Regions from separate parts of the Achromobacter sp. CSND-B12 genome, predicted to be linked through region 2. Evidence: riboswitches for the same ligand, from Rfam matches in the RefSeq annotation. Region 2 holds a riboswitch; the other holds the start of a gene.

Region 1 (11,015 bases), 1.5 Mb from region 2:
AACCTGTCGATGCTGGCCGTGACCATGGCCACCTACCTGGCCACGGGCATCGTCACGCGCGACATGGCGCCCATGTTCGCCGTGGTGGCGCCGGCCATGCTGATCCCCACGCTGCTGGGCACGCGCCTGTACATCGGCATCTCCGAAGTCGCGTTCCGCCGCCTGGTGCTGGGGCTGCTGACCTGCTCGGGGCTGACGCTGCTGGCGTCGTCGGTGCCGCGGCTGCTGGGGTATTGAGGGCCGGTCCGCGTCGGGCCCGCTCCCGGCCTGTGCTCTGCCGCAATGGCTTTACGACAGTCCCACCCCCTCCCGCACGCTCGCCGCCAGCATCTGCGCCGTGGCCGCCGACAGCGTCCAGCCCAGGTGCCCATGGCCGGTGTTGTAGAACACGCCGGGCCGCTTGCCGGGGCCGACGCGCGGCATCATGTCGGGCATCATCGGCCGCAACCCGCACCAGGGCACCACGCGCGCCGTGCGCACGCCGGGAAAGTGGCGGCGGGTCCAGTCCACCAGCGGCTGGATGCGTTCGGCGCGGATGTCCAGGTTGAAGCCGTTGAACTCGGCCGTGCCGGCCACGCGGAAACGGTCGCCCAGGCGGCTGGTGACGATCTTGGCGGCCTCGTCCAGCAGGCTCACGCTGGGCGCGGCGGCCTGGCTGGCGGCGTCGTCCAGGTGCACGCTGATCGAATAGCCCTTGACCGGATAGATGTTCAGCCTGTCGCCCAATTGCCGCGCGAACTGGCGGCTGGCGGCGCCGGCGCAGACCACGATGGCGTCGGTTTCGTGCTGTTCGCGCCGCGTGCCGTCCTCGCGCGCCAGGTCCAGCACATAGGGCAGGCCGTCGCGGCTGATGGCGCGGATGTCGGCATCCTGTTCGAAGCGCACGCCGCGGCGCGCGCAGGCCCGCGCCAGGCCGCTGGTGAACTTGTGGATGTCGCCGGTGGCGTCGGACGGCGTATAGAAGCCGCCGTGGCAGGGCGTTTGCAGCGTCGGCTCGATGCCGCGGATTTCCTCCGGCGTGACCGCGTGCCGCTCCAGCCCGCCTTCGCGCAGCAGCGCGTTGGCGCGGCGCGCGGTCTCGAAGCTGGCGGCATCGTGGTAGATGTGCAGGATGCCGCGGCGCTCCAGGTCGAAATCGATGCCTTCCTCCTCGGCCATGGCGTACAGGTGCTGGCGCGCCTCGATCGCCATGCGCGTGGTGGCGATAGTGTTCTGGCGATAGTTGCGGATCTGCCCCATGAACTGGGCCAGCCATGAATACTTGTGCCAGCTCGGACGCGGATTGAGCAGCAGCGGCGCGTCGTGGCGGCCGAGCCAGCGCAGGCCCTTCATGATGGTGGCGGCGCTGTTCCAGACTTCGGCATTGCTGGCGGACAACTGGCCGCCGTTGGCGTAGGACGTCTCCATGGCGGGATAGCGCTGACGGTCGTAGACGGTGACGTCGTAGCCCAGTTTGCTCAAGGCGTAGGCGGACGTGACGCCGGTGATACCGGCGCCGATGATGGCGATGCGGGGCATGATGGCTCCAGATGGCGTGGCCACGATCCGATGATCGCGGCACCCCATCTGTCTCTGTACCTGAGAGCTTCACCCGGGCGCGAGGGCGCGGGTTCCCCTTCGGTGGGCGCCAGGCGCCTCTCTCCAGATTGTCTAGACCGCGCAGTCCTGTTGCCTGAGAGTTTCCGGGGCGGTTGCTCCGTCGGCGCCCGCCACGGGGACGGGACTCTTCTGCGGGGTTTTGAATCGACGCAGTGAGAATAGCCAAAATCTGCCGCGAGCGGGACTCAGGGTTAATACCAGGAAGGAGGCGGATAGGCTCTACACTGGGCGCCAACCCGCGCGGCACGCGCCGGTCAGAAAACGAAAGGACGATCCCGCATGCGCGCTCCGGCAATGTTCCGTATTTCCCTGCTATCCACGACGTTGGCGCTGGCCCTGGCCGGCACCGCCTCGGCCAGCCCGGCCGTTGCGCAAGCGCCGGCCGCCAAGGCAGCCACGGCATCGGCCTCCGCATCCACGCCCGCCAAGGCCGATCGCGCCACCGCCGCCGTCGACGCCGCGGTGGCCGAGGTCATGCGCCAATATGGCATCGACGGCATGGCCATCGGCGTCAGCCACAATGGCGAGCAGCGCTTCTTCAACTATGGCGACGCCTCGCGCCAGCCGCGCCGCGCCGTTTCCAGCGACACCCTGTTCGAACTGGGTTCGATCAGCAAGACCTTCACCGTCACGCTGGCCGCCTACGCGCAGGCCACGGGCCGCCTGTCGCTGGCCGACAGTCCGGCCAAGTGGGTGCCCGAGCTGCAAGGCAGCGAATTCGCCAAGCTGACGCTGGTGAACCTGGCCACGCACACCGCCGGCGGCTTTCCCTTGCAGGTGCCGGACGCGGTCCAGAACACGGCGCAACTGATGGACTACCTCAAGGCCTGGACCCCGCGGTATGCGCCCGGCACGAAGCGCACCTATGCCAACCCCAGCATCGGCATGCTGGGCGTGGTGGCGGCGCGCGCGCTGGGCGAGTCCTACGTGGCGGCGATGGAGCAGCAGCTGTTTCCCAAGCTGGGCCTGCGCGACACCTGGCTCGAAGTGCCGCCGCGCAAGATGCCCGACTACGCCCAGGGCTACGACAAGCAGGACGCGCCGGTGCGCCTGAACCCGGGCGTGCTGGCCGACGAGGCCTACGGCGTGAAGTCCAGCGCCCGCGACATGCTGCGTTTCGTCGAGATCAACCTGGGCGCCGCGCCGGTCGACGCCACGCTGCAGCGCGCCATCGCCGAGACCCACACCGGCTATTACCAGTTGGGCGCGATGACGCAGGACCTGATCTGGGAACAGTATCGCTACCCGGTGTCGGTGGACGACCTGGTGCGCGGCAACTCCGCCCAGTTCGCGTTCGAGACCCTGCCGGTCAAGGCCCAGCAACCGCCGCTGGCGCCGCAGCAGGCGGTGTGGGTCAACAAGACCGGCGCCACCAATGGCTTTGGCGCCTACGTGGCGTTCGTGCCGTCGCGCAAGCTCGGCATCGTGATCCTGGCCAACCGCAACTATCCCAACGAGGCGCGGGTGCGGTTGGCGCTGCGGGTGCTCGAGGCGCTGGCGCCGTGAATGCCGCCGCCCGGCGCGCGGCGGCCTTCAGGATCGGGCCGCAGGGGGCGCCTGGCCGGCCGCCCTGGCGCCATCGAACCTCGGCAGCAACCCCATGATCTCCAGCCGCGCGCACAACTCGCCCAGCCGCCGCAACTTGTACGCTTCGACGTCCATGCCGCCATAGTCGTAGAAGCCTTGCCCTTCGCGCAGGCCGTTGCGCCCCTGTTCCATGTTGCGTTCGATGATGGCCGGGGCCGCGAAGCGCGCATCTAGCGCGCCGGACAGGTAGTGCGAGGCGTAGTAGAGGATGTCGCCGCCGCCCCAGTCGATGAACTCCAGCAGGCCCAGCACCGAGAAGCGCAGGCCGAAGCCCAGCCGCACGGCGGTGTCGACGTCCTCGGCGCTGGCCACGCCTTCCTCGACCATGCGGGCCGCCTCGTTCATGGCCAGCGCCTGGATGCGCGGCACGATGTAGCCGGCGGCGGGCGCGCACCGCACCGGCGTCTTGCCGGCCAGGCGCAGCACCGCCAGCAGGTCCTGCAACGCCGCGTCGCTGGTCCGCGGGCCGGGGCTCACCTCCACCAGCGGGATCAGGTAGGCGGGATTGAGCCAGTGCGCGTTCAGGAAGCGGCCGGGCGCGCGCACCATGTCGGCCAGTTCGGTGACCAGGAAGGTCGAGGTGGTGGAGGCGATAACGCTGTCCGGCGCGCAGGCCTCGCCGAGCCAGTCGAAGGTGTCGCGCTTGATGTCCAGTTGCTCGGGCACCGCCTCGAACACCACGCGGGCGCGGGCCAGGTCGGCCAGGGCGTCCTCGCGCGCCACCAGGCGCACGCGGCCCAGCGCGGTGTCGGCCTGGGCCTCGTCCAGCAGGCCTAACCGCACGAGCGTGCCCAGTTCGCGCCGCAGGCCGCCCAGCACGCGGGCGAAGGTTTCGGCGCGCTCGCCGCGCGCGCGCGGCTTGATGTCGATCAGCGTAACGTCCAGTCCGGCATGGATGTATGACAGGGCGATGCCCATGCCCATGCGGCCGGCGCCGACCACGCACAAGGTCCGTTCCATGGTCAGCATCCTTGCGCGAGCAGCGCGGCCATGTCGGCGCGCGACAGGGCGTCCAGCCCCAGCGCCTCCAGCGTGCGGCCCTCGGCGTACAGGTCGCGGCCGGTCACGGCCGAGGCCACGCTCAACAGGCCCTGCGCCACCGGCGTGGGCACGCCGGCCCAGCGGCCGGTCGACACCAGGAACGACAGGCCCAGGCGCGTGTCTTCCAGCATGTAGCGGTGCGTGCCCAGGTCGATGGTTTCGCGCCAGTCGCCGCTGTCGGTCAGCTTGCCGTGGGCGCCGCGGCCATACATCCATTCGTCGCCCTCGCTGGCATAGTGGTCGGCCAGCGGAAAATGCGGCGCGGCGTAGCCCAGCGCGGCGCGGATGGCGATGCGTTCGGCGTCCAGCGCGTCGGTCACGCGGCGGATCGACGGCTGCGTGCCCTCGTTGTGGATGTCCCAGCGTTCGAAGTGTTCGAGCGGACCGGCGTTCATCAGGATCAGCGGCGGGTGGATCACCGGGCCGGCGTTCATCAGCGCCCCGGACAGCGCGTCCTCGATCGGCTCGACGCTCGGATAGGCCTGCGCCAGCGTTGCCAGCGCGGAGCCGGCCAGGCGACTCGGGAACACGCCGGTGGGCAGGCGCGTGGCGTAGGCGCTGATGACGACGCGGTCGCCGTGCTTGCGCGCCAGATAGGGCAGGGTGCCGGTTTCGGCAAAGGCGACCTCGGCCGGGTTGCCGACCTGGCGCAGGGCGCGGGCAAACAGATAGCTGCCGAAGGTGCCGGGTGGCAGGAACACCACCTGGCCGTCGCGCAGGTGCGGCGCCAGCTCGGGCGCCAGCGCCGCATGCGAGGTGGACGGCAGCGGAATCACCAGCAGTTGCGCGCCCGCGGCGGCGGCGGCCAGGTCGGCCGTCAGCTCGATCTGGCCGGGCGCCTCGCCCAGGGCGATACGGCGGGTGCCGCGATAGTCGGTGACTTCCAGGGCGCCGGCGCGGCGCAGGCTGTCGAACGCCGCCGCGTCGCGGCGCCACAGGCGCACCCGATGTCCTTTTTCCGCCAGGTCGGCGGTCGCCGCGTAGCAGCCGTGGCCGCCTCCAATAACGCCGATGCGCATGATCGAGCTCCTTCGTGAGAGCTTCGATCCTAGCGATGGCCGGCACGGCGGACTGCGCCGCAGGCGCAAGCGGAATACGGAATCGGCAAGGGAATGCGCGGCGGGGCGCGGCCCGCTGCGTCGGCAGGCGCGACCCGCCACCGCAATGGGCCTGGCGCCCCGCGCTTGAACAGACCTCGCGCGCCGCCCTTCAACAGGCGCGGGCGCGGCCCTGCCGGAGCGTGTCGGACGGCAGGCAGCCGTAGCGCTTGCGGTAGTGCGTGGCGAAATGGCCGAAGCTGGTCACGCCGCAGCGCAGCAGGATGTCGGTGACGCTGTCGCCGTCGCCGGCGTTGCCCAGCGCCGCGTGCGCCAGCGCCAGGCGGCGGTTGCGCAGGTAGTCGCTGGGGCTCTGCTGCAGGAACTGGGTGAAGCCGTTCTGCAAGGTGCGGATCGAGACGCCGCAATGCGCGGCCAGGTCGGGCAGGGCGATGGGCGCGTCGATGTGGTCTTCGATGTAGTCGCGCGCGCGCCGCACGTGCAGCGGCAGCGGCTGGCGGCGATCGGCGCGCAGCGCCTCGGAATAGTTGTGCGGCAGCTGCATCAGCAGCAGCGAGACCAGGTAGTCGGAAAAGCCCGCCGCCAATGTCTGCGTCACGCCTTCGATGGCGGGGTGCTGGTACAGCCTGCACAGGTAGTCCAGCGTTTCCTGCACCGCCGCCAGGCCTGCCGAACCGGGCGCCGCCTCCAGGTCGAACACCAGCGCCTGGCGCAGCGGACGGTCCAGCAACTGTTGCAGCTGGCGTTCCAGCGCCTGCCGCTCGACCCGCAGGATCAGGCTGCGGCAATCCGGGCCGATGCGCAGCACGCTGCGCTCGGAGGGCGACGAAATGGTCAGGCCGCCTTCGCGCAGGGCCGCGCTGCGCTTGCCCAGCGTGACCTGTCCGGCGCCTTGCAGCGTGACGCGCACCAGGTAGTAGCGGGCGATGTCGCCGGCGTCGATCTCGACCTCGGCGCCATAGTGCAGGTCGAACAGCGCGGCGCTGCCGAAGAACACGCCATACAGGCGCGATTGCAGGGGATCGCCGCGCGCCACGCACATGCGGTGCGACCACAGGTGCTGGCTGACCTGGTCGGTGATCTCGGAAAGATTGCCCGAATCCAGCAGGCAATGGCGTTGCAGCGGATAGGTATCGTGGAACATGCTTTCCTGCGCCCCGGGAATAGCCGTTGCGCGCCCGGTATAGAGCCGGCCGGCGCAAAGGCCTACAACAGATGCAGCCATCGGAATGGCGAACCAGACAGCGGGACGCCGCCACCGCCTCGATGCGGCCGGCGCGATCCCATTGCGATACAAGGGAAGAACATGACGGGCGATACCGGAACCGACGCGGCGCAGAAACGCTATGCCTATGAATGGTATGTCGTCCTGATCTGCATGCTAGCGTACATATTTTCGTTCGTCGACAGGCAGATCCTGGCCCTGATGATCGAACCCATCAAGCGCGACCTGCAGCTCTCGGACACCCAGTTCAGCCTGCTGCACGGGCTGGCCTTCTCGCTGTTCTACGCCTTCATGGGCATCCCCATCGCGCTGCTGGCCGACCGCTATTCGCGGCCCCGCATCATCGCCATCGGCGTGGCCTTCTGGAGCCTGGCGACCGCCGCCTGCGGCCTGTCGAAGAACTTCGGCCAGATGTTCCTGGCGCGCATCGGCGTGGGGGTGGGCGAGGCGGCGCTGTCGCCGGCCACGTATTCGATGCTCAGCGACATGTTCCCGCGCCACAAGCTCGGGCGCGCCGTGGGCATCTATTCGATCGGCTCGTTCATCGGCGGCGGCCTGGCTTTCCTGATCGGCGGCTATGTCATCGACCTGCTCAAGAGCGTGGATAGCGTGCGCCTGCCCGGCGTGGGCGAACTGCGGCCGTGGCAGGTGACGTTCTTCATCGTCGGCCTGCCCGGCGTGCTGGTGGCGCTGCTGATCCTGCTGACCGTGCGCGATCCGCAACGCAAGGGCCTGCGCCACGACGCCGACGGGCGGGTGCAGAAGCCCACCGCGGGCGCATTGTTCCGCTTCCTGGGCCGCCATCGCGGCACCTTCTGCTGCCATTACCTGGGGTTCTCGTTCTACGCCATGATCCTGTTCTGCCTGCTGGGCTGGACGCCGGCCTTCTACATGCGCAAGTTCGGCCTGTCGCCGGTGGAGGCGGGCTACATGCTGGGCACCGTGGTGCTGGTGGCCAACACCGCGGGCGTGTTCTGCGGCGGCTGGCTGATGGACTGGCTGGCGCGGCGCGGCTACAGCGACGCGCCTCTGCGCGCCGGCGTCATCGGCGCGATCGGCATGGCGCTGCCGGCCGTGGCCTTCACCCAGGCGAACGGGTTGTGGCTGTCGGTGGGCCTGCTGCTGCCGGCGATGTTCTTCGCCTCGTTCCCCATGCCGACGTCCACGGCGGCCATGCAGATCCTGCCGCCGAACCAGCTGCGCGCCCAGGTGTCGGCGCTGTTCCTGCTGATCTCCAACCTGGTCGGGTTGGGGCTGGGCACCACGGCGGTGGCGCTGCTGACCGACCGCCTGTTCCGCGACCCGGCGGCGGTGGGGCATTCCATGTCGCTGCTGATCGGCGTGGCCACGCTGCTGTGCATCGGCCTGCTGGCGGCAGGCTGCGGCAAGTACCGGCGCAGCCTGGCGCGGGAAGAAGGCGAGCGCGCCGCACCCGCCGCGCAGGTTGCGGCGCCAGCGCGCGCGCCTGCCGGGCAGACGCCGTGACGCGCGCGATGCCGCAAGCCCGGTGAGGCGGCATACGGCTGCCGCGCCCGCGCCGGGGCGCGGCGGTCAGGCCGGGCCATCCCGGACCGGCGTCCGCCTTTGTCCTGGCGCAAACCTCCAGGCCCCGTCCAGCCCCCCGCGATTCGCCACTGCGGCGATAATCGCGCGCATGACCTACCAATTACTCAAAATGCTGCATGTCGCCGCCGTGGTCGCATGGCTGGGCGGCTCCCTGTTCGTGTCGCTGTTCCTGCTGTCGTCGCAGCCGCCCGACAGCGACGAGGCGCCCAAGGAACGCAAGATGCTGGGCGCCCTGCGCCGCTGGACGCTGTTCGTCACCACGCCGGCGATGGTGCTGGCCTGGCTGGTCGGCCTGCACCTGGCCGTGACCTTCGGCTGGTTCGCCATGACCTGGATCTGGATCAAGATCGCGCTGGCGCTGGTCCTGTCGGGCCTGCTGGGCGTGCAGAGCGCGGCCTTGCGCCGCCAGGCCCAGGGCGGCGCGAAGCGCGCGCCGCTGGTCGACCTGTACGCGCCGCTCACGGTGGTCGCCGCGGCGGTCATCGTGACCCTGGTGGTGGTCAAGCCGTTCTGAGGCCCGGCCTGCGGCGTGGCCACGCGGCGCCGGCATGCCGGGCCGGCGCGCGCCGTCGGCGCGGGGCGCGGCCGCTTATGCGCCGGCGCCATATCCAAACACCCCCGTAATAACGACTCAACGAAGTATTCGTTCGTGGCCGCGGGGGCCATCCCTAGAATCGTCTCCTCATAACCGTATCGACTGAGAGGCGATTTCCATATGACTCCCCGTACTTACAGCGCCCGCGCGGGCACGTTGGCCAAGGCCCTGCTGGGCGCCGTGCTGGCCGCCGCCGCCATGTTCCACGGGCCGGCGTTCTCCGCCGATCCCAAGCCGCTCAAGGTCGGCGTGCGCGGCGGCGTCGACGAACAGATCTGGGAAGTGGTGGCGCAGGTCGCCAAGAGGAACGGCCTGGCGGTCGAGCCGGTGGTCATCACCGGCACCGCCAGCCCCAACGAGGCGCTCAACAACGGCGACCTGGACGCCAACGCGTTCCAGCACATCCCGTTCCTGAACGACCAGATCAAGCAGCGCGGCTACAAGCTGGTGTCGGTCGCCAATACGCTGATCTCGCCCATCGCCTTCTATTCGAAGAAATACAAGTCGCTGCAGGCCCTGCCCGAGGGCGCCAAGGTCGGCATTCCCAACGATCCCAGCAACCAGACCCGCGCGCTGGTGATCCTGCGCGACCAGGGCCTGATCACGCTCAAGGACGGCTTCGATCCGGCCACCGGCACCGCCACGCTGGCCGACGTGACCTCCAACCCGCGCAAGCTCGACTTCGTCGAAAGCGCCTCGGTGGTGCTGGCGCGTTCACTGCCCGACGTCGACACCGCGGCCATCGTCAACAGCTTCGCCTACCAGGCCGGGCTGATCGCCACCCGCGACGGCATCGCGGTCGAGAAGAAAGAGAACAACCCCTACGTCAACATCATCGCCGTGCGCGAGAAAGACAGGAACGCGCCCTGGGTGCCCGAGCTGGTCAAGGCCTACCACTCCGAGGAAGTGCGCCAGTTCATCCTGAGCAAATACGAAGGCTCGGTGATCCCGGTCTTCTGAGCCGGAAGGCGCGGCGGCGCCAGCCGGCGCCGCCGCCATCCTCGTTCGCGGGGCGGCACGCGCCGCCGCGCGGGCGGCTCGGGAACACAGCATGATGCAACACGACATTCCCCTGGCGGATCCGGCCCTGCGGCCCGCCGCCGACGCGGCGCGCGACGCCCACATCGTTTTCGACGGACTGCAGAAACGCTACCAGGGCCCGCAGGGCACGGTAACGGCGCTGTCCGATATCTCCTTTGCCATCGGGCGCGGCGAGGTGTTCGGCATCATCGGCCGCAGCGGCGCCGGCAAGTCGACCCTGCTGCGCTCGATCAACATGCTGGAGCGGCCCAGCGCCGGCCAGGTGCGGGTCGACGGCGTCGACGTCGGCGGCCTGGACGAGGACGCGCTGGTCGGCCTGCGGCGCCGCATCGGCATGATCTTCCAGCACTTCAACCTGCTGTCGGCCAAGACGGTGGCGCAGAACGTGGCCCTGCCGCTGCGCGTCGCGGGCGTCAGGCCGGCCGAGGCGCGCGCCAAGGTCGACGCGCTGCTGGACCTGGTCGGATTGCGCGACAAGGCCGACACCTATCCGTCCAAGCTGTCCGGCGGCCAGAAGCAGCGCGTGGGCATCGCCCGCGCCCTGGTGCACGACCCCGAAATCCTGCTGTGCGACGAAGCCACCTCGGCGCTCGACCCCGAAACCACCCAGTCGATCCTGGCGCTGCTGCGCGACATCAACCGCAAGCTGGGCCTGACGGTGGTGCTGATCACGCACGACATGGCGGTGATCCGCGAGGTCTGCCACAAGGTGCTGGTGCTGGACGGCGGCCGCAAGGTCGAGCACGGCGAGGTCTGGCGCGTGTTCGGCAATCCGCAGGCCGACGCCACCCGCGCGCTGTTGCGGCCCTTGCAGCATGACCTGCCGGCCGACCTGGCGGCGCGGCTGGCGCCGGACCTGGCGGGCCTGTCGGGCAGGGCCGGCGTGGCGGTGCTGCGCCTGCGCTTCACCGGCCAGGGCCGCCCCGACGGCGTGTCGCTGCAGGCGCTGGCGGCGCTGGGCCCGGGCGCGACGCTGCTGCACGGCGGGCTGGACCGCCTGCGCGGCCACGCCCAGGGCAGCCTGCTGGTGTCGGTGCCTGCCGCCGTTCTACAGGAAGAGGCCGCGCGCGCCGCGCTGGTGGCCGATCAGATCGAGGTTCTGGGCTATGTCGCTGCCGATGCTTGATAAATACCTGCAGGCCTTCCTGCAGACGCTGACCATGGTGGGCGTGTCCGCGCTCATCGCGATCGCCGCGGGCCTGGCGCTGGCGGTGGTGCTGACGATCACCGCGCCGGGCAACCTGTATCCGCGGCCGCGCCTGAACAAGGCGCTGTCGATCACCGTGAACACGTTCCGCGCCAT
Region 2 (11,015 bases):
CGCTGACGATGGAAATCCATCACAGCAAGCACCACCAGACCTACGTCAACAACCTGAACGCCGCGCTCGAAGGCGCCGGCATCGCCACCGACGAGCCGGTCGAGGCCCTGGTGGCGCGCATCGACCAACTTCCCGAAGCCGTCCGTGGCGCGGTGCGCAACAACGGCGGCGGCCACGCCAACCACAGCCTGTTCTGGTCGGTCATGTCGCCACGGGGCGGGGGCGAGCCCGACGGCGCGCTGGCCCGCGCCATCGACACCGAACTGGGCGGACACGCCGCCTTCCGCGAAGCCTTCACCAAGGCGGCGCTGACGCGCTTCGGCAGCGGCTGGGCCTGGCTCAGCGTGACGCCCGCCGGCAAGCTGGCGGTGGAAAGCAGCGCCAACCAGGACAGCCCGCTGATGCAGGGCAACACGCCGATCCTGGGCCTGGACGTGTGGGAACACGCCTACTATCTCAAGTACCAGAACCGCCGCCCGGAATACATCGGCGCCTTCTACAATGTGATCGATTGGCCCGAGGTGGCGCGCCGCTACGCCGCCGCCGTGGGCTGAGCCGGCATTGCGCGGGGGCAGCGGTCCATGAATACCTTCAGCCGTCATCGCATCCGGCCCGCGGCCACCAGCGTCAGTGTCTGGACGCTGGCGGTGCTGGTCGCCTGCCTGGGCCTGCACCAGATGTGGGTCTATTTCAACGACCACGCGCCGCACGTGGCCGACGCCCTGCTGGGCGGCATGGTCGCCGCGGGCGCCACCGCGGCGGGCACGCTGCCGATCCTGTTCGCGCGCACCATCCCGCAGAAGATGCAGGACAGCATGTTCGGCTTCGGCGCCGGCGTGATGCTGGCCGCCAGCGCCTTCTCGCTGGTGGCGCCGGGCATCGCGGCGGCCGAGGCGCAGGGCGCGGGGCCGTGGGGCGCCGGCCTGACGGTGGGCGCCGCCATCCTGCTGGGGGCGGCGGCGCTGTTGCTGATGGACCGGTTGCTGCCCCATGAGCATTTCATCAAGGGTCGCGAAGGCATCGAGGCCCACCGGCTGCGCCGAACCTGGCTGTTCGTCTTCGCCATCACCCTGCACAACCTGCCCGAAGGCCTGGCCATCGGCGTCGGTTATGCCGGCAACGATCCGGTGCGCGGCACGGCGCTGGCCACCGGCATCGCCATCCAGGACATCCCCGAGGGCCTGGTGGTGGCCGTGGCGTTGATCGCCGCGGGCTACAAGCGCGCGTTCGCGGTGGCGCTGGGCATGCTGTCGGGCCTGGTCGAGCCGGTGGGCGCGGTGCTGGGCGCGGCCGTGGTGGGCTGGTCGGCGGCGCTGCTGCCGTGGGGCCTGGGCTTTGCCGCCGGCGCCATGTTGTTCGTGATCAGCCACGAAATCATCCCCGAATCGCACCGCAAGGGGCACGAGGTCTACGCCACCTGCGGGCTGATGCTGGGCTTCGTGCTGATGATGCTGCTGGACACGGCGCTGGGCTGAAGCGGCGCCCGGGCGGCGATCGCGGATCAACAACGGAACCGCGTTTCGCGGTATGCTTTCGGCGCTGTCACGCATGTTGCGGGAGAGAGCGGCCGTTCGCGGCTGCCGCCGAAGGCGCAATTCGCCCGGAATCGCTCAGGTATCCCATACCGCGCATGCTTGCCCTGTCCCGGTTTTCACCGCGCGGACTCGGCAAAGCAGCACTCTGGAGAGACCTGGCGCCGCTGCCCAATCAGGGACATAGCGAGCAGCCCAGGCGCCGAAGGTGCAAACCCGCCACGCGGGGCAACTCTCAGGCAAAAGGACAGAGGGGCGGAAGATTCAGCCGTTGCGCGGGCGTTTTCCGTCTGTCCGCCAGCGGCATTCCGTAACCCTGGCACCGCTGCCGCTCCGGAGTACCCGCGCATGTCCGCAACCCTCAAACGCACCCCGCTGGCCGAAGAACATATCGCCTCCGGCGCCCGCATGGTCGATTTCGGCGGCTGGGATATGCCCCTGGCCTACGGCTCGCAACTGGAAGAGCACCACGCGGTGCGCCAGGACGCCGGCATGTTCGACGTTTCGCACATGCTCAACGCCGACGTCACCGGCCCCGACGCCTACGCCCTCCTGCAACGCCTGGTGGCCAACGACGTCGCCAAGCTGACCGTACCGGGCAAGGCGCTCTACACCTGCATGCTGAACCCGCAGGGCGGCGTCATCGACGACCTGATCGTGTACTTCTTCGCGCTCGACGAATGGCGCGTGGTGGTCAACGCCGGCACCGCCGACAAGGACATGGCCTGGATGCAGCGCGTCAAGCAGGCCGGCAAGTTCGACGTCACCATCACGCCGCGCCGCGACCTGGCCATGATCGCCGTGCAGGGCCCCAACGCCCGGGCCAAGGTCTGGGCCGCGCGCCCGGCCTGGCAGGCTGCCAGCGAGCCGCTGACCTCGTTCGTGGCCGCGCGCGTCGGTGACGACACGCTGGTGGCGCGCACCGGCTACACCGGCGAAGACGGCTTTGAAATCGTGCTGCCCGCCGCCGAGGCGGTGCAACTGTGGCGCGACCTGGCGGCCCAGGGCGTGCGCCCGGCGGGCCTGGGCGCGCGCGACACGCTGCGCCTGGAAGCCGGCATGAACCTGTATGGCCAGGACATGGACGAACTGACCCAGCCCGGCGAAGCCGCGCTGACCTGGACGGTGTCCCTGAAGAACCCCGAGCGCCGCTTCATCGGCCGCGACGCGCTGGAGCAGTTCGCCACGCCCGCCGCCTTCGTCGGCCTGAAGCTGCAGGAACGCGGCGTGATGCGCGCCCACATGGCGGTGCGCACCGCGCACGGCGTGGGCGAGCTCACCAGCGGCACCATGTCGCCGACGCTGGGCGTGTCGATCGGCTTTGCCCGCCTGCCGCAAGGCGTGGCCGCGGGCGACACGGTCGAGGTCGACATCCGCGGCAAGTGGGTGCCCGCCCTGGTCTGCAAGCTGCCGTTTGTCCGTAACGGCAAAGCCGTCGAACACTCGTAAACTCGAAGCTTCGCGCCGGTGGCCGGCCCTGCGGGGGCGCGGCCGCCGGCGCGAGGCGCGCAACACCATTTCCTTATCCGAATCCCCCAGGAGTCCTCATGAGTCTGCCCACCGATCGCAAGTACACCGAGTCCCATGAATGGGTCAAAGCCGAAGGCGACGTGTTCGTCGTCGGCATCACCGATACCGCCCAGGACCAGCTGGGTGACCTGGTCTTCGTCGGCGACGTCAAGGTCGGCGCCAAGCTGAACGCGGGCGAGACCGCCGGCGTGGTCGAGTCGGTCAAGGCCGCCTCCGACATCTACGCGCCCGTGGCCGGCGAAATCGTCGCGTTCAACGACGAGCTGGAAAGCAACCCCAACCTGATCAACGAATCGGCCTTCACCGCCTGGATCTTCAAGATCAAGCCGGTCAACGCCGCCGATGCCGACAAGCTGCTGGACGCCGCCGGCTACGAAGCCGTGGCCAACGGCTAAGCCCGTCAGGGCGGGCGCGGCGCTGGCGCCGCCGCCCGTCCATGCATCACCGTCCGTCCCTCCCGACGACACCGCCATCTCGAGATCCCCCATGTCGCGCGCCCTAGACACCCACACCGACTTCATCCCCCGCCACATCGGCCCCTCCGACGCCGACCAGGCCGCCATGCTCGCCGCCATCGGCAGCCCCAGCCTGGACGCCCTGATCGAAGAAGTCGTGCCGCCCAAGATCCGCAGCCAGGCGCCGCTGGCGCTGCCGCCGTCGCGCAGCGAAGCCGACGTGCTGGCCGAGTTGAAGCAGATCGCCGGCCGCAACAAGGTCTTTCGCAACTACATCGGCCAGGGTTACTACGGCACGCAGACGCCCAACGTGGTGTTGCGCAACATTCTCGAGAATCCCGCCTGGTACACGGCCTACACGCCGTACCAGCCCGAGATCTCGCAGGGCCGCCTGGAGGCCCTGCTGAACTACCAGACCATGGTCGCCGACCTGACCGGGCTGGACATCTCCAACGCCTCGCTGCTCGATGAAAGCACCGCCGCCGCCGAAGCCATGACGCTGGCGCGCCGCAGCGCCAAGTCGCAAAGCCCGGTGTTCTTCATCTCGCGCCACGTGCATCCGCAGACCATCGAAGTCGTGCGCACGCGCGCCGAGGGCCTGGACATCGAGATCGCCGTCGGCGACGAGGCCGAAGGCCTGCCGGAATGCTTCGGCGTGCTGCTGCAGTACCCGCACAGCACCGGTTCGGTGGCTGATTACCGCAAGCTGGCCGAAACCGCCCACGCGCAAGGCGCGGTGGTGGCCGTGGCCACCGACCTGCTGGCGCTGGCGCTGCTGGCCGCGCCGGGCGAGTGGGGCGCGGACATCGCCATCGGTTCGGCCCAGCGCTTCGGCGTGCCTTTCGGTTTCGGTGGCCCGCACGCCGGCTTCATGGCTTGCAAGGACGCCTTCAAGCGCAACATGGCCGGCCGCCTGGTCGGTGTGTCCAAGGACGCCCAGGGCAACCCGGCGATGCGCCTGGCGCTGCAGACGCGCGAACAGCACATCCGTCGCGAGAAGGCCACCTCGAACATCTGCACCGCGCAGGTGCTGCTGGCCGTCATGGCCGGCATGTACGCCGTCTGGCACGGCCCGGCCGGCATCCGCCGCATCGCCGAGCGCGTGCAGCGCTACACCGCCATCCTGCGCGCCGAACTCGGCAAGCTGGGCATCAAGGTCGCCAACGACACCTTCTTCGACACGCTGCTGCTGGAAACCGGCCCGGCCACGCCCGCCATCATCACGGCCGCCGAGTGCGAGCACATCAACCTGCGCCGCGTCGACGGCGCCCGCCTGGCCGTGTCGCTGGACGAGACCGTCACCGCCGCCGACCTGCAGGCGCTGGTGAACGTGTTCGCCGCCGGCCTGGAACGCGACGACGTCGAACTGGACATCGACGCGCTGGACGCCAAGGCGGCCGGCGGCATCCCCGCCGCGGTGGCGCGTGAAAGCGCCATCCTCAAGCACCCGGTGTTCTCCAGCGTGCAGTCGGAAACCGACATGCTGCGCTACCTGCGCAAGCTCGCCGACAAGGACCTGGCGCTGGACCGCACCATGATCCCGCTGGGCTCCTGCACCATGAAGCTGAACGCCACGGCCGAGATGATCCCCATCACCTGGCCCGAGTTCGCGCTGGTGCATCCGTTCGCGCCCGCCTCGCAGAGCAAGGGCTATGACGAGCTGATCACGCGCCTGTCGGCCGCGCTGTGCGAGATCACCGGCTACGACAACATCAGCCTGCAGCCCAACTCGGGCGCGCAGGGCGAATACGCCGGCCTGCTGGCGATCCGCGGCTACCACCAGGCCAACGGCCAGCACCAGCGCAACGTCTGCCTGATCCCGTCGTCGGCCCACGGCACCAACCCCGCGTCGGCGCAACTGGCCGGCATGGACGTGGTGGTGGTGGCCTCCGACGCCAACGGCAACGTCGACCTGGGCGACCTGCGCGCCAAGATCGAACAGGTCGGCGACAAGCTGGCCGCGCTGATGATCACTTACCCGTCCACGCACGGCGTGTTCGAGGAAGCCGTGACCGAGATCTGCGACCTGGTGCACCAGGCCGGCGGCCAGGTGTACCTGGACGGCGCCAACATGAACGCCATGGTCGGCGTGGCCAAGCCGGGCAAGTTCGGCTCGGACGTGTCGCACCTGAACCTGCACAAGACCTTCTGCATCCCGCACGGCGGCGGCGGCCCGGGCGTCGGTCCGGTCGCGGTGCGCGCGCACCTGGCGCCGTACCTGCCGGGCGTGGTCAACGAGCAGGGCAAGCTGCCCGGCGAAGCCAAGGTTGGCCCGGTCTCGGCCGCGCCGTTCGGCTCGGCCGGCATCCTGCCGATCCCGTTCGTGTACATCGCGCTGATGGGCGCCGACGGCCTGCGCCGCGCCACCGAAGTCGCGATCCTGAACGCCAACTACATCGCCACCCGCCTGCGCGACCACTACCCGGTGCTGTACGCGGGCCGCAACGGCCGCGTGGCGCACGAGTGCATCCTGGACGTGCGTCCGCTCAAGGAAACCAGCGGCATCAGCGCCGAGGACATCGCCAAGCGCCTGATGGACTACGGCTTCCATGCCCCCACCATGAGCTTCCCGGTGGCCGGCACGCTGATGGTCGAGCCGACCGAATCCGAAGGCGTGGCCGAGCTGGACCGCTTCATCGAGGCGATGATCTCGATCCGCGAGGAAATCGCCCAGGTCGAGCGCGGCGAACGCGACCGCGAGGACAACGTCCTGAAGAACGCGCCGCACACCGCCCAGATGCTGCTGGCCGAGGAATGGCTGCACGACTACCCGCGCCAGCAGGCCGCCTACCCGGTGGCTTCGCTGCGCGAGGCCAAGTACTGGCCGCCGGTGGCGCGCGTGGACAACGCCTATGGCGACCGCAACCTGGTGTGCGCCTGCCTGCCGGTCGAAGCCTACGCCTGAGGCCGCGTGACGGCCCGCCCCTTGGGGCGGGTCATCGAGGCTTGCCTGGCGACAGGCAAAAAAAACCCCCATCGCACGATGGGGGTTTTGCTTTTGCGCGGCCGTCTTACTTCCTGGCCGGCGCCGCCGACATCGCGGTGGCGAATTCCTCGGTGATGCTGAAGTAGGTGTTCAGCAGGATCTGCAGGTTCTTCTTGCCGATGCCGCCTTCGGCGTTCATGTCCATCTGCAGCACGGCCTGGTTCTTGTCGTCCAGGTAGGCGCGGGTCCAGCGGTATTGCTGGTTCCAGGCGTTGATGGCCTTGAGCGTGGCCGGCTTCTTGCCGGCGTAGGTGGCGGTGGCGACCAGGTCGTAGCACTTCTCGGAGAAGTCGTTGCACAGGAATTCCAGGCGCAGGTCGGTGGCGCCGGTGTTGCTGGCATCCAGGATCAGGACCGGGCCTTCGTCGCCGTCGGTCTTGCGTGTGGTGTAGCCCATGTCGTCCAGCATGCCGACGACCATGTCGACGTCGAACTCGTTGACCACGTCGGCATTGCTGGTGGCGGCCATGTCGTCGTCCATGGCGGTGGCGCCGACGGCCGGCTCGGCTTCGTCTTCATCGTCCATCGTGTCCTCGTCCATGCCAGCCGCGCCCAGCAGGCCCGAGAACAGTTCGTCGGCGGGAATCTTCTTGCCGTTCAGGTCGCCCATGCCGTCGGCGAAGTGGAACTTGCCGACGATGTTGTCGCCGTCGTTCTTGCCGACGTTGAACATCTCGGCCATGCCGGACATGCTGCGGATGTTGTCGGCGGCCTCGGCTTCGGCCTTGTCGGCGGGCATGCCGTCCTTCTTGATGGCGTACTGCACCATCAGGTCCTGCACCATCGGCTTGGAGATCACCAGCGTGGCGTCGATCTGCTTGATGGCCTTGACCACGATTTCCTGCGGCGTCAGGTCCTTGACGTTAGGAGGATTGGCCAGGTCCAGCGTGACGTTCAGCTTGCTTTCGCCCTTGGCGGTCTTCCAGCTGATCGGGTCGATGCTGAACGACGGATTGCCGGCCAGCAGCTTGCCGGCGTTATCCAGCAGCACCTGGAACTGTTCGTCGTTCAGGCCCTCGTCGTGGGCATCGGCCATGTATTGGCGCATCAGCTGGTTGTAGGTGTCGGACAACTGCTTGACCGCGGCGCCGTCCAGCCGGGCCAGCTTGATGACGGCCTGGCCGTTGCCCAGCGGCACGTCGTTGACGTTGATGTCGCCGGTCTGATACGCGGCCTGGATGTTGATGTTCTTGTCGTCCTCGGCCAGCTTGACGGTATAGCTGAAGTTGTCGAGGATCACTTTGGCGTCGGCGTCCGGCTTGATGACTTCGATGCGCTTGATCTTGATGCCCGAGTCGCCGACCGACAGGCCGAACTTGCCCATGCGGCTGTCGACGTCCATGGTCAGGCCGGACATCGCCATCTTGATCGGATCGCTACCCTTGGTGCCGTCCACCGCCAGGGTGTCGGTCTTGGCATTGGCGGTGATGGCGGCCAGGCCGCGGTCGAACGTGCCGGTGATTTCCATGCCGCTGAAATCGACCGAATTGCCTTCATGCGTCACCTTCACCGGCGCGATGCGGGCGGTCGATGCCGTGCTGCCGCCAAAGCTGACCATGGCATCGGTGACCAGGGGCGAGACGTCCTTGGTCAGCTCGAACACCGGCTTGACGTTGTCCGTCTTGGCCATTTCGGTGTGGACGAAAGCCAGCTTGGGCGCGATGGCGCCGCGCGCCAGCGCGCTCTTGGGGAACGGGCCGTGCTCGATTTGGGCATCGAATTCCAACATGCCGTCCGGCATGTCGCTCAGGCTCTTGTCGCTCTTGACGAACGACACGCCGTAGCGCGCCTGCGTCGAGAACAGGCCGCGCTCGTATTTGATCTGGTCGATGCGCAGGCCGAACAAAGGCGTGATCTTGGCCAGCTTCTCGTTGGCCTCGGCCAGGCGGCGCTGCGCGCCTTCCTCGATGCGCTTGCCGGTGTACCAGGTAGCACCCACCCAGCTTCCCGCTCCCACTATGACCACGGCTAAGGTGATCGCTACGCTCTTTTTCATGTTTTGCTTTGTCGTTGATTGTCGAGTCTTGTCCCTGCGGCGCGGCGCCGTCGAGCGGCGCGGGCAATGGGACATATTCATCGGCCTGTCAGGACCCGCGGCGAGTATACCGAGGCGGGGTAGCCAGTTGCAGTGCGCGCCGTTACCGAAGATTTCAAAATGAAAGCCAGCGCCCTCGGGCGCCGGCCATATTGTCGACAACGCGTGTTTTACAGGGGATCGAGCGGGTAGATCGGCCGGCGCACGTGCTTGAAGTCGAGCTGGCCGTAGTCGGAGGTGGTGACGCCCACGCCGGTGCACTCGATGATCTCGGTGGCCATTTCGGAGAAGCCGGCGCGCCAGTGGACCCGGCTCTTGAGCACCACATAGCGCTTTTGCTGCGGATCGATGCCGGCCGACAGCAGGCAATTGATGTCGAAGGGTTCCTGGTGCCGCGACACCACCACGATCTCGACCCGTCCGGTATCGATCACCACCGTCAGGCCGGTGTCGTTGCGCACGCCACGGTACATGGGGCCGCGGTTCAGGTAGACGCCGTCGAACACCAGCTTGACGCGGCCCGTCACGGTCAGCGGTTCGCCGGTCCGCTTGATGGCGGGCATGTCCACCTTGCCGCCCAGGGGCAGGGTGACGGTGCTGCCCACGCCCGCCGTGGCGGCCTCGCGCGCCGCCTGGGGATCGCAGATGGCGTAGAACACCACGTTGTCCAGTTCCTGGCGCAGCACCTCGGCCAGCACCGCCGTCGTGTCCATGGTGCCGCCGGAGCCGGTGTTGTCGTAGTGGTCCAGCAGCACCACAGGCCCGTGCTCGATGGCCTTGGCCCGGGCAATGGTGGGCGCCAGCGGCTCGGAATGGAACACCCATTTCGCCCGGTCGTTCCAGGCGCGCTCCAGCAGCTCGTCGCGGTATTGCTCCGCCTGGGCCAGGTTGGCGTCCGTACAGACCACGGCGCTAAGGCCCGCCTCGCGGATGTCGGCGTGGGGGAAACCCACGAACACCGAGGCCGCCAGAACGCCATCGGCCTCCAGCTGGCGGCAGCGCTCCTGCAGCGATTTGTTGGGATCGGCGTGGGTGCCCTGGCACATGACGTGCGGCAGCATGGGCTTGCCGCCCCAGGTCATCACGGGCTTGATCTCGCCCTTGAGCGTGCGCACGATGACGTTGGCCGCGCGCACGCCGGCCTCGCGGATGTCCACGTGCGGATAGGTATGGAAGCCGCTGATGACGGTGGCGTTGTCGACGATGTCGGCGTAGATGTTGGCGTGCATGTCCAGCGTCACCGCCACCGGCGTCTTGGGATCGATCTCGCGCAGGCGGCGCAGCAGGTCGCCCTCGGCGTCTTCCACGCCCTCGGCCACCATGGCGCCGTGCAGGTCCAGCAGGATGGCGTCGTAGCCGCCCTTGCGGACCTCGTCCAGCACCCGCTTGCACAGCAGCTCGTGGGTCTCGGCGCTGGCCGGGCCGCTGGGCCAGGATTCGGCGGCCACCGGCACCACGATCTCGGCGCCGACGCGGCGCGCCACCTCGATGTAGCCGCCCAGGCCGCTGTCGGTGTTCTCGTAGGCGCGGATGGCGCGGTCGCCGGCCAGGATTTCAGGATTGCCGCGGAAAAAGCGCGCGAGCGGGGTTGGCACGGGCGAGAAGGTGTTCGTCTCGTGCTTGATCATTGCCAGAAGCCAACGCATGGAAATTCCTGTGGTTGCCAAAGGGAAAAGGTGCCGGACTGGTCAGCGCGCGCTAGGCGGCCCGTGGCGGTTGCGGCCACGGCTGCTGGGCCGGGCGCATGCGTTCCCAGGCGCGGGCCACGCGCAGCACGCCAAGGTCATCGAAGCGCGCGCCGGCGATCTGCAGGCCGATCGGCAGGCCCGCCCGGGTATAACCGCAATTGACCGAGGCGGCCGGCTGCTCGCTCATGTTGTAGGGCAGGGTGTAGCCGATGTGGTGCATGGTCGTGGCGACCTCGTTGGTGGGCGCGGCCCACTCGGCGTTGTAGGCCACCACCGGCGCCACCGGCGACAGCACGTAGTCGAAGGGGGCGGTGGCGGCCACGGTCTTGGCGCGCACGTTCAGGGTTTCGTAGTAGCTGCGGAACACGGCCTCGCCGGATTGGCCGCCGCCGCTTTCGGCCCAGGCGCGGATGAACGGCAGGATCTTGTCGCGGCGCGCTTGCGGCAGGGCCCCCAGGTCGATGGCCGAGCGGGTGCGCCAGAAGCGGTCGACGCCGTCCAGCATCTCCGGCGTCATCCACGGCTTGAGCGGCGTGACGATGGCGCCGGCCGACTCGAACAGTCGGGCCGCGGCTTCGACGGCGGCGCGGATCTCCGGGTCCAGCGGCAGGCCGCAGCCGGCGTCCAGCTGCAGGCCGATGCGCAGGCCGCGCACGTCGATATCCAGGTTGAGCCAGTCGAAGTCCTGGAACGGCAGGCTCATGTGATCGCGCGCGTCGGGTTGCGACAGCACGCCCATCATCAGCGCGGCGTCAGTGATGTCACGCGTCATGGGGCCGGCGCAGCGGC

The links. Region 2 has a riboswitch for glycine ahead of gcvT (glycine cleavage system aminomethyltransferase GcvT). Riboswitches for the same ligand answer to the same signal wherever they lie in the genome.
Region 1: it holds a riboswitch for glycine, as region 2 does, so the genes downstream of both, ACUTAG_RS03325 (D-amino acid dehydrogenase) here and gcvT (glycine cleavage system aminomethyltransferase GcvT) in region 2, are expected to answer to the same signal.

The regions. Positions count from the first base shown of each region.
Region 1 covers NZ_JBREGJ010000001.1:723,337-734,351, reverse strand. The annotation lists gene ACUTAG_RS03330 (sulfite exporter TauE/SafE family protein) at 1-237, shown strand, start outside; gene ACUTAG_RS03325 (D-amino acid dehydrogenase) at 289-1,518, opposite strand; glycine riboswitch at 1,563-1,649, opposite strand; glycine riboswitch at 1,651-1,741, opposite strand; gene blaELC (ELC family class C beta-lactamase) at 1,879-3,105, shown strand; gene ACUTAG_RS03315 (3-hydroxybutyryl-CoA dehydrogenase) at 3,133-4,146, opposite strand; gene ACUTAG_RS03310 (NAD/NADP octopine/nopaline dehydrogenase family protein) at 4,149-5,246, opposite strand; gene ACUTAG_RS03305 (AraC-like ligand-binding domain-containing protein) at 5,437-6,429, opposite strand; gene ACUTAG_RS03300 (spinster family MFS transporter) at 6,592-7,995, shown strand; gene ACUTAG_RS03295 (CopD family protein) at 8,165-8,590, shown strand; gene ACUTAG_RS03290 (MetQ/NlpA family ABC transporter substrate-binding protein) at 8,792-9,631, shown strand; gene ACUTAG_RS03285 (methionine ABC transporter ATP-binding protein) at 9,723-10,838, shown strand; gene ACUTAG_RS03280 (methionine ABC transporter permease) at 10,819-11,015, shown strand, end outside.
Region 2 covers NZ_JBREGJ010000001.1:2,218,193-2,229,207, reverse strand. The annotation lists gene ACUTAG_RS10380 (superoxide dismutase) at 1-554, shown strand, start outside; gene ACUTAG_RS10375 (ZIP family metal transporter) at 582-1,475, shown strand; glycine riboswitch at 1,545-1,637, shown strand; glycine riboswitch at 1,671-1,793, shown strand; gene gcvT (glycine cleavage system aminomethyltransferase GcvT) at 1,881-2,981, shown strand; gene gcvH (glycine cleavage system protein GcvH) at 3,080-3,457, shown strand; gene gcvP (aminomethyl-transferring glycine dehydrogenase) at 3,549-6,422, shown strand; gene ACUTAG_RS10355 (DUF945 family protein) at 6,529-8,499, opposite strand; gene ACUTAG_RS10350 (M81 family metallopeptidase) at 8,709-10,184, opposite strand; gene ACUTAG_RS10345 (amidase) at 10,237-11,015, opposite strand, start outside.